DNA from 3 places in the Gordonia sp. C13 genome. Region 2 is predicted to be linked to each of the others. Evidence: predicted binding sites of a transcription regulator. Region 2 holds the regulator's gene; each other region holds the start of a gene.
The links. The regulator LexA, encoded in region 2, represses DNA repair genes until DNA is damaged. The targets are predictions, from matches to a motif close to CGAACANNTGTTCG.
Positions count from the first base shown of each region.

Region 1 (4,101 bases), on a different contig from region 2:
TCCGGGCAGGACAGGATGCGCTGCAGGTAATTCGGCATGCAGGCGACGCCGAGCCCCCACGAGAGGCCCCAGCCGAAGGCGAGCATCGCGCTCGGTACCGGACCGCCGAGGAACTGCGACAGGCCGGGGCCGTCGCTCCAGCTCAAACCGTCGCTGCCGACCTTGGTGACGACGAGGACGAGCGTGAGCAGCACCGCCGCGACCAGCACCACGAGCTGGTAGGCATCGGTTCGGGCGACGGCCTGCATACCGCCGGTGAGGGTGTAGAGCACGAAGATGGTGCCGACCACCAGGATCACGGCCCAGACCTTGAAACCGATCGTCGTGGAGAGCAGGATGCCGACCGCGAAGAGCTGGGCGATCAGGTACACGAAATAGGCGATGACGATGGTTCCGGCCGACGTGACACGAACAATCTTGTCCCCGTATCGCTTTCCGAGAAGTTCGGGGACGCTCTCTGACGTGCGGCCGGCCCGGTGGACCCGACTGGACAAGAGTACGAGGAACAGCAATCCGCAACCGAGGCCGACGAACGTGTACGGAACCAGCGCGAGTCCCATGCCATTCGCCGAGCCGACCAAACCGATCACGGTCAGGGCGGAGACGTAGGTGGCGGTGAAAGTCATCGTGCCCAGGAACGGACACTGAATCCATCCGGTGGCCTTCTTCCTAGATATTGAGATGATTGTGTACACCGAGGGCTGGTTGTGCGACGGTCTCCTGCGCTCGACGTTGAGCGGGGTGAACGCTAAGTCCCTGATGGAGAACCTGATTACGGGTCCGTGAGGGTGTTTCGTCATGTTACGGCCGTGGGACACGCAACACTCTCACGTTGAACACGCAAGCCGGTTGTATACATCTCCGCAACGGGTAGAGATCGATTCGCAGGGACGTCCAGGGTCTACCAGGGGAATCGTCGCCGGCGGACCGGCTTTGGTCCGCCGGGGCTGCCGAGTCGGACGGAGAAGAGTCGAGTCTGCATGCAGGATGACGTCGGACACCGAAGGAGGCCTGAAATGCCATGCGCGCCAAATTGGTCGCTCGCGATACGCGCGGCGCCTTCTGAAGGCGCACCGGTACTTGTGGAGCCGATGACGGGAATCGAACCCGCGTATTCAGCTTGGGAAGCTGATGTTCTGCCATTGAACTACATCGGCGTGCGAGCGCTGGGCTCGCGACCGAAAGCCTAGCAAACCGGGGTCGGGGTCTCCGCGAGCGGCGCGAAAATTCTTCGCAGAACGGTTGCGCACCTGCGGGGACACACGTAGACTCGAACATAGTTTCGAGTTAGCCATGATGACGGGGGTTTGATCATGGCTTTCGGCGAGCCATCTGCACCACAACCACTTCTTCTCGACCAGTACGAGCGTCTGCACGCACTGCTGGACGAGATCAGCGAGACGGCGTCCACAGCCTGCTCCGATACCGACCTGCTCGAGGTCGCGATCGAGCATGAGCGCGCCGAGCGTCGCATGCTGTCACTCTTCGCAGACCACATGGTTGCCATCGACGAGCGCTCCGCATACCGCAAGGCCGGCTGCCAGACGGTGACCAACTTCGTCACCAGCGTGCTCAACCGCAGGGGTGAGGCCAACCGGCTCCTCAACCGTGTGTGGGCGATCGGCAAGTTCCCCGACATGCAGGGCGAAGCCCTCGAACCGAGGTTCCCGGAAACCGCGAAAGGCGTTGCCGACGGCGGTATCTCGGGTAGAAATGTCGACGTCATCGTCGAGGTGATGCGGAAGATCCCGGCCGGCGTCGACGCTGCAGACCGCGAAGCCGCGGAGGCGACGCTCGCCCATTACGCCCGCGAGTACGACCCGGCCTCGCTCCGCGAACTCGGCGCACGCATCCTCGCCCACCTCGACCCCGACGGAACTCTCACCGACGACCGCGACCGCGCACGCATGAGGGGCATGCGGCTCGGGCCGCAGGACGCCCAGTTGATGTCCAAACTGACGGCGACGCTCGACCCCAAGACGCGGGCGATGCTCGACGTCGTGCTGGCGGTGTGGGCAGCGCCGGGCATGAACAACCCCGACGATCCGTCGTCACCCATCGGAGACCCGGCGAAGGCCGACCCCGAAGCCCTCGCGGCAGCCGCCGAGCGTGACGACCGCTCGACCGAGAAACGCAACCACGACGCATTCAGCGCACTGCTGCGCTGCGTCCTCGACGGCGGTGCCCTCGGCGGTTCTCACCACGGACTGCCACCGCACGTCATCGTCACGATCACCGAGTCAGCGCTCCGCGAGCGTGCCGGAGCTCCCGCGCGCACCGCGACAGGCGCACTGCTCCCGATCAAGGACGCCGTCGAACTCGCCGCCGAAGCGCAGCAGCACCTGGAGGTCTTTCGAGACAACACCGCCGAGGTCCTCTACCTCGGACGCTCGAAACGCCTGGCATCCCGAGCGCAGCGGATCGCCGCGGTGGGCCGCGACGGCGGCTGCACCTGCCCACGCTGCACTCGTTCGTCTTTCGATTGCGAACTCCATCACGTCATCGAGTGGGCGGCCCAGAACGGCACCACCGACATCGACAACCTGACCACCACATGCGGTGCGCACAACCGGGCGGTCGGCACACGCGAGGACCAGTGGGCGACCACCATCGTGGCAGACGGGCTCGACGCAGGTCGCGTCGTCTGGCACCCGCCGCGATCACATCCGGATCAGACGCCACGGGTGAACCGCGCTCACCGCACCGACGAGGTACTCAGCCGGATGCGGGCCGACGCCTGCCGACGCCGGTTCGGCACGCGGGTCGAGGCAGAGAAGGCGGGGCCGTCGGATACCGCCGCAGATCCACCCTGACCATTCGATAACCTCGACACGTGCTGCTTTCCGACCGCGACATCCGCTCCGAGATCGCTGACGGGCGCCTCGCCATCGATCCATTCGACCCTGCGCTCGTCCAGCCCTCCAGCGTCGACGTCCGGCTCGACAGTCTGTTCCGCGTGTTCAACAACACCCGGTACACCCACATCGACCCGGCCCAACGTCAAGACGAACTCACCACCCTCGTCGAACCGACAGAGGGCGAGCCGTTCGTGCTGCACCCGGGTGAGTTCGTGCTGGGCTCCACCCTCGAGGTCTGCACCCTGCCCCACGACCTCGCCGGACGCCTCGAAGGAAAGTCGTCGCTCGGTCGCCTCGGCCTCCTCACCCACTCGACCGCCGGCTTCATCGACCCCGGCTTCTCCGGCCACATCACCCTGGAACTCTCCAACGTCGCCAACCTCCCGATCACACTGTGGCCAGGCATGAAGATCGGCCAGCTGTGCCTCATCCGACTCAGCAGCCCGGCCGAGCACCCCTACGGCAGCGAAAAGGTCGGCTCGAAATACCAGGGACAACGCGGCCCCACCCCGTCCAAGGCGTACCTGAATTTCATCAAGAACGACTGACTGCGCGACAGGCTTCGATTCGGCTCGTCGCAGGCTCCTCGCCTACTCAACCGGCGGCGGTCGACTGACGTTCACCCACCCGATCACCACCCGCCACGCCATGGTTGGTTGGCGGCAGGCCCACCTGGGTAATCGTTGCAACCATGAAGCTCACGGTGATCGGTTGCGGCTATCTCGGCGCGACGCATGCGGCCTGCATGGCCGAACTCGGACACGACGTCGTCGGTATCGACATCGACCCACAGAAGGTCGAACGTCTGCAGGCCGGCGACGTCCCGTTCTTCGAACCCGGGCTCGCCGACATCCTCCGCCGTAACCTCGACGCCGGCCGGTTGCGCTTCACCACCGACCATTCCGTCGCCGCCGACCACGCCTCGGTCCATTTCATCGGCGTCGGCACCCCGCAAGAGGTGCGTGGTCACCGCGCCGACCTGTCCCACGTCCACGCGGCCGTCGATGCGCTCGTGCCCACGCTCCGGGGTACGCACGTTCTGATCGGCAAGTCGACCGTCCCCGTCGGCACGTGCGAGGAACTGTCACAACGGATCTCGCAGCTCTGCGCGCCGGGAGCTCACGTCGAGCTGTCGTGGAGCCCGGAGTTCCTCCGCGAGGGCTTCGCCGTCGAGGACACCCTCTCGCCCGACCGGATGGTCCTCGGCGTCGGGCGACTCGTCGACGACCCGCAGGCCCCGCAG
Region 1 is NZ_JALPSY010000013.1:59,667-63,767, forward strand. Features, by position in the region: gene M1L58_RS12495 (sodium:solute symporter family protein) at 1-626, opposite strand, end outside; tRNA gene M1L58_RS12500 (tRNA-Gly) at 1,084-1,157, opposite strand; gene M1L58_RS12505 (HNH endonuclease signature motif containing protein) at 1,314-2,813, shown strand; gene dcd (dCTP deaminase) at 2,834-3,406, shown strand; gene M1L58_RS12515 (UDP-glucose dehydrogenase family protein) at 3,550-4,101, shown strand, end outside.
Region 1: M1L58_RS12505 (HNH endonuclease signature motif containing protein) is a predicted target of LexA. The motif match lies at 1,272-1,285, and genes of this name have one in related genera.

Region 2 (4,101 bases):
CGCCGCCGCCCGCGCACGGGTCGAAGAGTACGCGCGCCATGCCGCCCGCGTGGCCGACTGGTCCGGCCCGGGTCGTACCGCCGACGGCGTGGAGGTGGCGATCCTGGCCAACGTCGCCGACGGGTCGTCGGCCCGTGCGGCCACCGATCATCCGGTGGAGGGCGTGGGACTGTTCCGAACCGAACTGGCCTTCCTCGAACGCGCCGACGAACCGTCGGTCGAGGAGCAGGCGGACATCTATCGCGCGGTCCTCGACGCCTTCGGGGGCCGCAAGGTCGTCATCCGCACCCTCGATGCCGGCTCGGACAAGCCGCTGCGCTTTGTGAACCAGCCCGAGGAGGCCAACCCGGCGCTCGGTGTGCGCGGCGACCGGATCGCCTTGGCGCACCCGGAGATCCGTGAACACCAGCTCGACGCGATCGCGCGCGCCGCCGAGGGTTCCGAGTCGAGTCCCTGGGTCATGGCGCCGATGATCGCGTCACCGGCCGAGGCGGCGGCGTTCGCCGCGCAGGTGCGCAAGCGCGGACTGGTGGCCGGTGTGATGATCGAGGTCCCCGCCGCGGCGATCCTCGCCCCGGCGATCCTGGCCGAGGTGGACTTCGTCTCGATCGGCACCAACGACCTCACGCAGTACACGATGGCCGCCGACCGGATGTCCGCCGACCTCGCATCGCTGACCGATCCGTGGCAGCCGGCCGTCCTGCACCTCATCGCGACGGTCGCGCGGGCCGGACGCGAGCAGGGCAAACCGGTGGGCGTCTGCGGCGAGGCCGCAGCAGATCCCTACCTTGCCTGCGTACTCGTCGGGCTCGGGGTCACCTCGCTGTCGAGCGCTCCCGTCGCGGCTGCCGCGGTCGGGGCGCAGCTCGGCGGGGTCACCCTGGCCACCTGCGAGAACGCGGCGGCAGCCGCGCTGGCCACCGCCGATCCGGCTGCGGCTCGCGCGGCTGCCGCCGCGGTACTCGAGAGTGACGAGGTCAGATCCGCCGCATCACGGTGACGACCTTGCCGAGGATGACGGCCTCGTCGCCCGGGATCGGGTCGAACAACTCGTTGTGCGGCATCAGCCAGACGTGACCCTTCTGGCGTTTGAAGGTCTTCACCGTGGCCTCGCCGTCGATCATGGCGGCCACGATGTCGCCGTTGTCGGCCACGTTCTGCTGGCGGACGACCACCCAGTCGCCGTCGCAGATCGCCGCGTCGATCATCGACTCGCCGACCACCTTCAGCAGGAACAGCGAGCCCTCACCCACGAGTTCGCGGGGGAGCGGGAAGACGTCCTCGACGGCTTCCTCGGCGAGGATCGGGCCGCCTGCGGCGATCCGGCCGAGCACCGGCACGAAGGTGGGCTCGGGTAGCGCGCTGCCGTCCGGCGAGGTGGGCGTCGGCGGCTCGCTCGGCGCGATGTTGACCGCCCGCGGACGGTTCGCATCGCGCTTCAGGAGGCCCTTGCGCTCGAGTGTCCGCAGCTGATGGGCAACGGATGAGGTCGAGGTGAGACCCACCTCGTCACCGATCTCGCGGATGCTCGGCGGGTAACCGCGCTCGCGCACGGATTTGCGGATCACCTCGAGAACTCCGCGCTGCCGCGGCGTCAGCGAGGCCTCGGCCGCCGCCATGTCTGCCGGGGTGACGGGCTCGTCGGCGCCCCGCGCTCCGGTGCGCTTACCGCCGTCATCGCTCATGATCGGGTTCCTCTCGATTTCCGAACGTGCTGGTAGATCGCTTCTCTTCTCGACGAGCGTAGCCGAGATCGCCGACCGCATCAAACATTTGTTCGACGTGTTGCGAGACAATTGTCGGAGTGCCGTGCTACAAATCGAACATCAGTTCATCGAACAGATGATCGACACTCGAACAGTTCGAACACGGACGACGCGGTCCGCACGAACACGGTTCGACCGGAAACACGGAGGGCACCATGCGCACCGCCACTCTCATCGACCCCGTCCACTTCGACGATGTTCATGGCGACGTCCTGCAGCGCCCGATGCGCCGCGGCGACGGGCGCCGTCCCGTCGACGGGCGCCGTCCCGTCGACGGTCGCCCGGTACCGGAGTCTGCGGTCCGGGTCCGCCGGATCGCCTCCACGCAGTGCGCCTCGCCGGTCGGTCTGCGCGGTCGTGGACCGGTCGTGCCGGCCTCGCGTCCCGCGCAGACCGCCCCCTCGGCGGTCATCCGCCGGCGCCGGCGCACGGCGACGGCCATCCTCGCCGGCGTCGGACTCGCGCTGGCCGTCTGGGTCATCGCGGTCGTCGGCCAGAACTATGCCGCCACGGTCACGCCGTCCTCGGTCGGCACCGAGGTCGTGCATGTGCGCTCGGGTGACTCGCTGAGCACCATCGCATCTCGTGTCGCCCCCGAGATGCCCCGTGAGGCAGTTGTCGACGAGATCGTCCAGCTGAACGACCTCCCGTCGAGCGGCCTGCGCGTCGGCCAGCCGCTCCTCGCCCCCCGGTACCACTGAACGCGGGCGGTATCCTCGATGTCACAGGGACCGGCCGACTACCGGCCTGGCATGCGGCCCGGCTGCATCAGAGTGTCCCGTGACCTGCGTGAGGATACGATGCGCTGCCCCTTCTGCAAGAACGACGACACCAAGGTCATCGACTCGCGTGTCGCTGATGAGGGGCAGGCCATCCGGCGCCGCCGCTCCTGCGTGGAGTGTGGGCGACGCTTCTCGACCGTGGAGAGCGCAGTGCTCGCGGTGGTCAAACGCAACGGTGTCACCGAACCGTTCAGTCGCGAGAAGGTGATGAGGGGCGTCCGGCGCGCATGCCAGGGACGCCACGTCGCCGAGGACGCGCTGGCCCAGCTGGCCCAGCAGGTCGAGGACACGGTGCGTGCCAGTGGATCGGCCGAGATCCCCAGCAACGAGGTCGGACTCGCGATCCTCAAGCCGCTGCGCGACCTCGACGAGGTCGCCTACCTGCGCTTCGCGTCGGTGTATCGCTCGTTCGACTCCGTCGAGGACTTCCAGCGCGAGATCGACGATCTGCGTTCGGCGTCGTCCGAGTCCGGCAAGGCCTCAGCCGAGTCGGTCCAGAGTTCGTAGGACCCGCTTCTCCGACACCGGGTACGCGGTGCCGAGTCGTTCGGCGAACAATCCCACCCGCAGTTCCTCGACAAGCCACTGAGCCTCGTCGTTGACGTAGGCCTTCCGGTGCTCGGGGACCTGCGTCAGTCGCTGGGCCCACCGCTCGGTCACCCGGTCGACGACGGCCACTCCGGCCTGGTCCCGGGCCGCGGATGCGGGCAGTGCCGTCAACCGGGCTTCGGCCGCCGCGAGATAGCGCGGCACGTTCTCCAGATGTCGTCGTGCGGTGGCGGCGATGAAGCCGTCGAAGACGAGATTGTCGAGTTGTTCGGCGACGTCGTCGGCTGCGAGCGAACCGGCATGACGGTCGATCGCGGCGCGCACCGGCGCCACCCAGCCGAGGGATTCGACGGCGAGAGAGAAGTATTCGGGTGCCGCTTCGGAGATCCGTGGCCGCAGTTTCTCCGTGAGTGCGCGGAACGCCTCGGGTGAGCGCACCGCGGACAGCGTGCCGGCGTCGAGGCCGGCCACCACATCGCGGATGGCGCGGCGTGTGCAGTCGGCCAGCAGCGCATCGAGGTCCGGGTAGGGGCTCTGACTCAACGCGAGTCGGCCGGCGGCGCCGAGAGAGCTCGCCACACGTCGGTGCAGGGGAGGGATCGCGAGGTCGAGCAGCGCGACGATCCCTCTCTCCGCCAACCGATCACGGGTCTGCTCCGACGCGGCATCGATCACGACCACCCCGCGGGTCCGCCCGGCCTCGTCGGTGATCGCGTCGATCGTGGGGTAGCGGGTGAGGCGTTGTCCGGCGATGTCGACGGTCCGCTGTGCGGCGAGGGTGCCGATACCCTCGTCGGTCCAGGCGCTATACAGGGTGCGCTTCACCGTCTTTGTCGCGGCGCGTGTGCCCACACGCTGGAGTTCGGCGATGGAATCGGCTCGCGCGGTGATGTTCCCGGTGTCGTCGACCACGGCGAAATGCATCTTGAGGTGGGCCGGAATTCGGTCGACGTCGAAATCGGCTGCGGTGACCGTCATCTGTGTGATCGTGGTGAGCTCACGCG
Region 2 is NZ_JALPSY010000001.1:291,160-295,260, reverse strand. Features, by position in the region: gene M1L58_RS01370 (putative PEP-binding protein) at 1-1,000, shown strand, start outside; gene lexA (transcriptional repressor LexA) at 978-1,685, opposite strand; gene M1L58_RS01360 (LysM peptidoglycan-binding domain-containing protein) at 1,922-2,467, shown strand; gene nrdR (transcriptional regulator NrdR) at 2,567-3,055, shown strand; gene hrpA (ATP-dependent RNA helicase HrpA) at 3,029-4,101, opposite strand, start outside.

Region 3 (4,101 bases), on a different contig from region 2:
CGTTCTCGTTCTTGTAGATGCGGTAGCTGGCGTAACCGTCGTCGTGCAGCAGGTAGTGCAGTCCGCTCGCGGGCAGCGGGCGTTCCGACGGGCGGTCGGCGAGGATGGGCGCCCACCAGGCGGGGGTGCGGGTGAGCGCACCGGGGGTGGTGAGGGTCCAGCGCGCATGGAGATCGGGGACGGCTGCGGCGATCTCGGCGGGGTCCGCGAACCGCACGGTCGCGTCCTTCGGCTGGTCGCCGCGGAGCGGGGCCTGGCCGGGCGTGATCGACACGGTGTTAGAGAAGCAGGCCGGACCGAATCCGAAGCGCTCGTAGATGGTTCCCTCGCTCGCGGTGAGGATCGCGAACGTGTAGTTTTCGGCCTCCCACTGCTCGAAGAGTTCGGTCAGCATAGTGCGCAGGATTCCGCGACGACGATGCGTCGAGGCCACCGAGACCCATGACAGGCCGGCGGCGTCGGCGACACCCGCGCCGGGCAGCGACATCGACATCCGGTAGAACATCGACACCCCGACAAGGGGCTTCGACGGCAGGCCGGTGTCGCGCACCAGGACGATGTCGTCGTCGGCGACCTTGCCGCGAAGGTCGGCGCGCTCGTCGTCGGGCAGCGGATTGCGCATCGCGAATGCGCGGGCATCCGTGGTGATGATGTCGTCCCAGTCGGCGTCGGTGGCGCGCTGGAGGGACAGACGTGACTGAGGTGTCGAGCCGCTGTTGGTCACGTCCTCAACGTTTTCACATCGCCGCGTCTCGGGCACTCATTGGGTCTTGTACTCCGGTGTCAACCTGCCGGCCGAGTAGGTCCGAGGCGTCAGCCGAGGACCGTATCGAGGTCACGGCGGTGCCGGGTGGCACACTGTTGCGGTGCCCGGGCTCGCAGTGGAAGTGATCGACATCGACGACTCGCAGGATCCCAGGGTCGAGGACTTCCGAGACCTCAACTCGGTGGACCGCCGACCCGACCTCCCGGTTCTGCCCGGCGGTCGGCCGGGACGCGGCCTGGTGATCGCGGAGGGTGTGCTCGTCGCGCAGCGCATGATCGCGTCGCGATTCTCGGCCCACGCCTTCCTCGGCGTCGACAAGCGCCTCGAGGAACTCGACGACGATCTGCGCGACCCGTCGCTGTCGGGTGTCCCGTTCTTCCGCGCCTCGGCCGAGGTGATGGCCGAGATCGTCGGGTTCCACCTCAACCGCGGTGTCCTCGCCGTCGCGCGACGGCCCGAGGTGCTGTCGGTGCCCGACATCCTAGAGACCGCGCGCACCGTCGCGATCCTCGAAGGCGTCAACGACCACGAGAACATCGGCTCGATCTTCCGCAATGCCGCCGGCCTCGGCGTCGACGCCGTCCTGTTCGGTCAGGGCTGCGCTGACCCGCTGTACCGGCGTTGCGTACGGGTTTCGATGGGTCACGCCCTGCTGGTGCCCTTCGCGAAGTTCGACGAGTGGCCGCGCGGTCTGGACGAACTGCGTTCACGCGACTTCCGTCTCGTCTCGATGACCCCCGATCCCGACGCCGTGACGCTCGCCGAGGCGGTCGACGCGGAAAAGGTCGGGTTCCTCGTGGGCGCCGAGGGGCCGGGTCTCACCGCGTCGGCGATGGCGGCGACGGATGTGAAGGCCCGTATCCCGATGAGTCGCGGAACCGATTCGCTCAACGTCGCGACTGCCGCGGCCGTAGCGTTTTACGAACGCGTCCGGTCGGGCACGATGGGGGAGTGAACACCCCCGAACCGTTCGATCGGACCGCGGAGCCCACGCCCTGGGCACTCGGGATCATCGTGTCTTCGGTGTGTGCGCTCTTCGGCGCCTTCGTGCTCGTCGGGATCTACGAACTCATCGGCGGCATCCTCAAGTTCCTCGGCATCGCGGCAGTGCTCATCGTCGCCGGCGGCCTCGGCTGGACTCTCTGGGAGTTCCGGTATCGCTACGTCTGGCGCTGGATCGTGTGGGGCCTTCTCATCGGCTTTCTCGCCGGGGTCACCTCATCGATCGCGCTGTTGATCATGGGCCGCTGACCGTTCTGCTCCCTGGCTAGTTAGCGGGCGGTGGTTCTGCTCCCTGAGTAGGGAGCGTGCCGGGCGGTGGTTCTGCTCCCTGAGTAGCGAGCGTGCCGGGCGGTGGTTCTGCTCCCTGAGTAGGGAGCGTGCCGAGCGGTCGTTCTGCTCCCTGAGTAGCGAGCGTGCCGGGCGGTGGTTCTGCTCTCTGGGTAGCGAGCGTGCCGGGCGGTGGTTCTGCTCCCTGAGTAGCGAGCTTGCGAGCGTATCGAAGAGACAACCGCCAACGTCCAATACCAGATGCCACCGACAACCCCGGCGATGGCGATGATTTCGGCAATCATTGCGCAGCAACAAGTTTCGGAGTACAGTCGAACATACATTCGCACAACGGCATCGGGGGGTGACCGTCTTGACCGAGATCTCGCAGTCCGATGCCCCGGTTTCGCGCGCTTGTGAACTCGTGCAGGAACTGCACCGGATCACCGCCGAACTGCAGACCGCCGATCTGACGCAGTGCTCCGATTCCGAACTCGTCGACGTCGCTGCCGAAACCGAACGTGCCATCGCGCGACTGAGTTTCGCCGGTGACCGCCAGATCGTCGAAGCCACCGAACGAGACCTCCCCCACAAGACCGGCCACCGCAGCGTCATCCAGTTCATGACTCACCGTTTGCGCGTCGCCGAACCGATCCGACGCCGCAACCAAATGTCGGCCACCGCAAGCTTTCCCAGCCACACCGGCGAGCAACTGCCACCTCAACATCCCGCCCTGGCCGAGGCATTCGCCGGTGGCCGCGTCGGACCCGCGCACGTGCGAGCGGTCGTCGAGGTGCTCGAGCAGATTCCGCACGCCGTCGACCACGACGTGAAAGTCGCCGCCGAACGACAAATGGCCGAGATCGCCGTCGACCACACCCCCGCCGACATCACCGCCCTCGGCGCACGCCTACTCGCCCACCTCGATCCCGACGGCACACTCGCCGACGACACCGACCGCAAACGCCGCCGCAACCTGTCGGTCCACCGCCAACGCGCCGACGGCACCGCCAAAATGACCGCCAACCTGACTCCAGAGCTTCTCGCCCGGGTCACCATGCTGCTTGCTGTGTGGGCCACACCCGGCATGAACAACCCCGACGACCCCCACTCCCCGCGCGGCTCGATCGAAGACGCCGACCCCGAAGCCGTCGCTGCTGCGGCCGAACGCGATGACCGCACCCCCGCCCAGCTGAATCACGACGCGTTCAACGCACTGCTCAAGGCTGTTTTCGAGGACGGTCTCCTGGGTAAGAGTCACCGCGGGTTACCGACCCAACTGATCATCAAAGCCGACCTCAACGACCTGGTCCGCGAAGCCGGGTTCGCCACCACCGCCACCGGCACCCTGATCCCCATCCCCGAGCTCATCAACATGGCTGACAATGCCCAACCCTGGTTGGCGGTATTCAAAGACGCCACCGCCGTCCCGCTGTACTTCGGACGCGGCAAACGCCTGGCCACCCGCGAACAACGCCTCGTCTCTTTCGCCCGACCCGACGGCGAAAGCTGCTCCACCCCAGGCTGCGACCTCGCCGCCGCACACGTCGAGATGCATCACGCCCAACTCGGTTGGGCCGACGGTGGCCTCACCGACATCACCGACCTCGCACCGGCGTGCCCGAAACACAACCGCATGGTCAGCAACCAACCCGGCGGCTACACCACCCGCATGGTGCGTGAAGGCCCCGACGAAGGACGCTGCGCCTGGCGACTCAACGCCGAACCCGGCGCACCCCCGAATCCTGAACGCATCAACCGGCGACCCGACCTACCCCGCCGGTTCGCCGAACACCTCCAACAGGTGCGCGACGAAATCCACGGACCCGAACCGGAGTCCGGCGATGAAACACGCCTTCAGCTACGCGAGGTCATCGACCTACGCAACGCCTCCGACGCCGAAGCCGCCCTCGCCTCACTACTGCTTGCCGCCGCATATCCGCATGGGTGAGAAGTCGCGAGGGATGGTCGCCGGCCCTTCGAGGCTCGCTGCGCTCGCACCTCAGGGAGCTGGGTAACGCACGCAATCACTCTCACGTCAGGGAGCGGATAGGTGACGCACGCAA
Region 3 is NZ_JALPSY010000021.1:16,306-20,406, reverse strand. Features, by position in the region: gene M1L58_RS16035 (GNAT family N-acetyltransferase) at 1-724, opposite strand, end outside; gene M1L58_RS16030 (TrmH family RNA methyltransferase) at 867-1,721, shown strand; gene M1L58_RS16025 (DUF2537 domain-containing protein) at 1,718-2,017, shown strand; gene M1L58_RS16020 (HNH endonuclease signature motif containing protein) at 2,400-3,986, shown strand.
Region 3: M1L58_RS16020 (HNH endonuclease signature motif containing protein) is a predicted target of LexA. The motif match lies at 2,369-2,382, and genes of this name have one in related genera.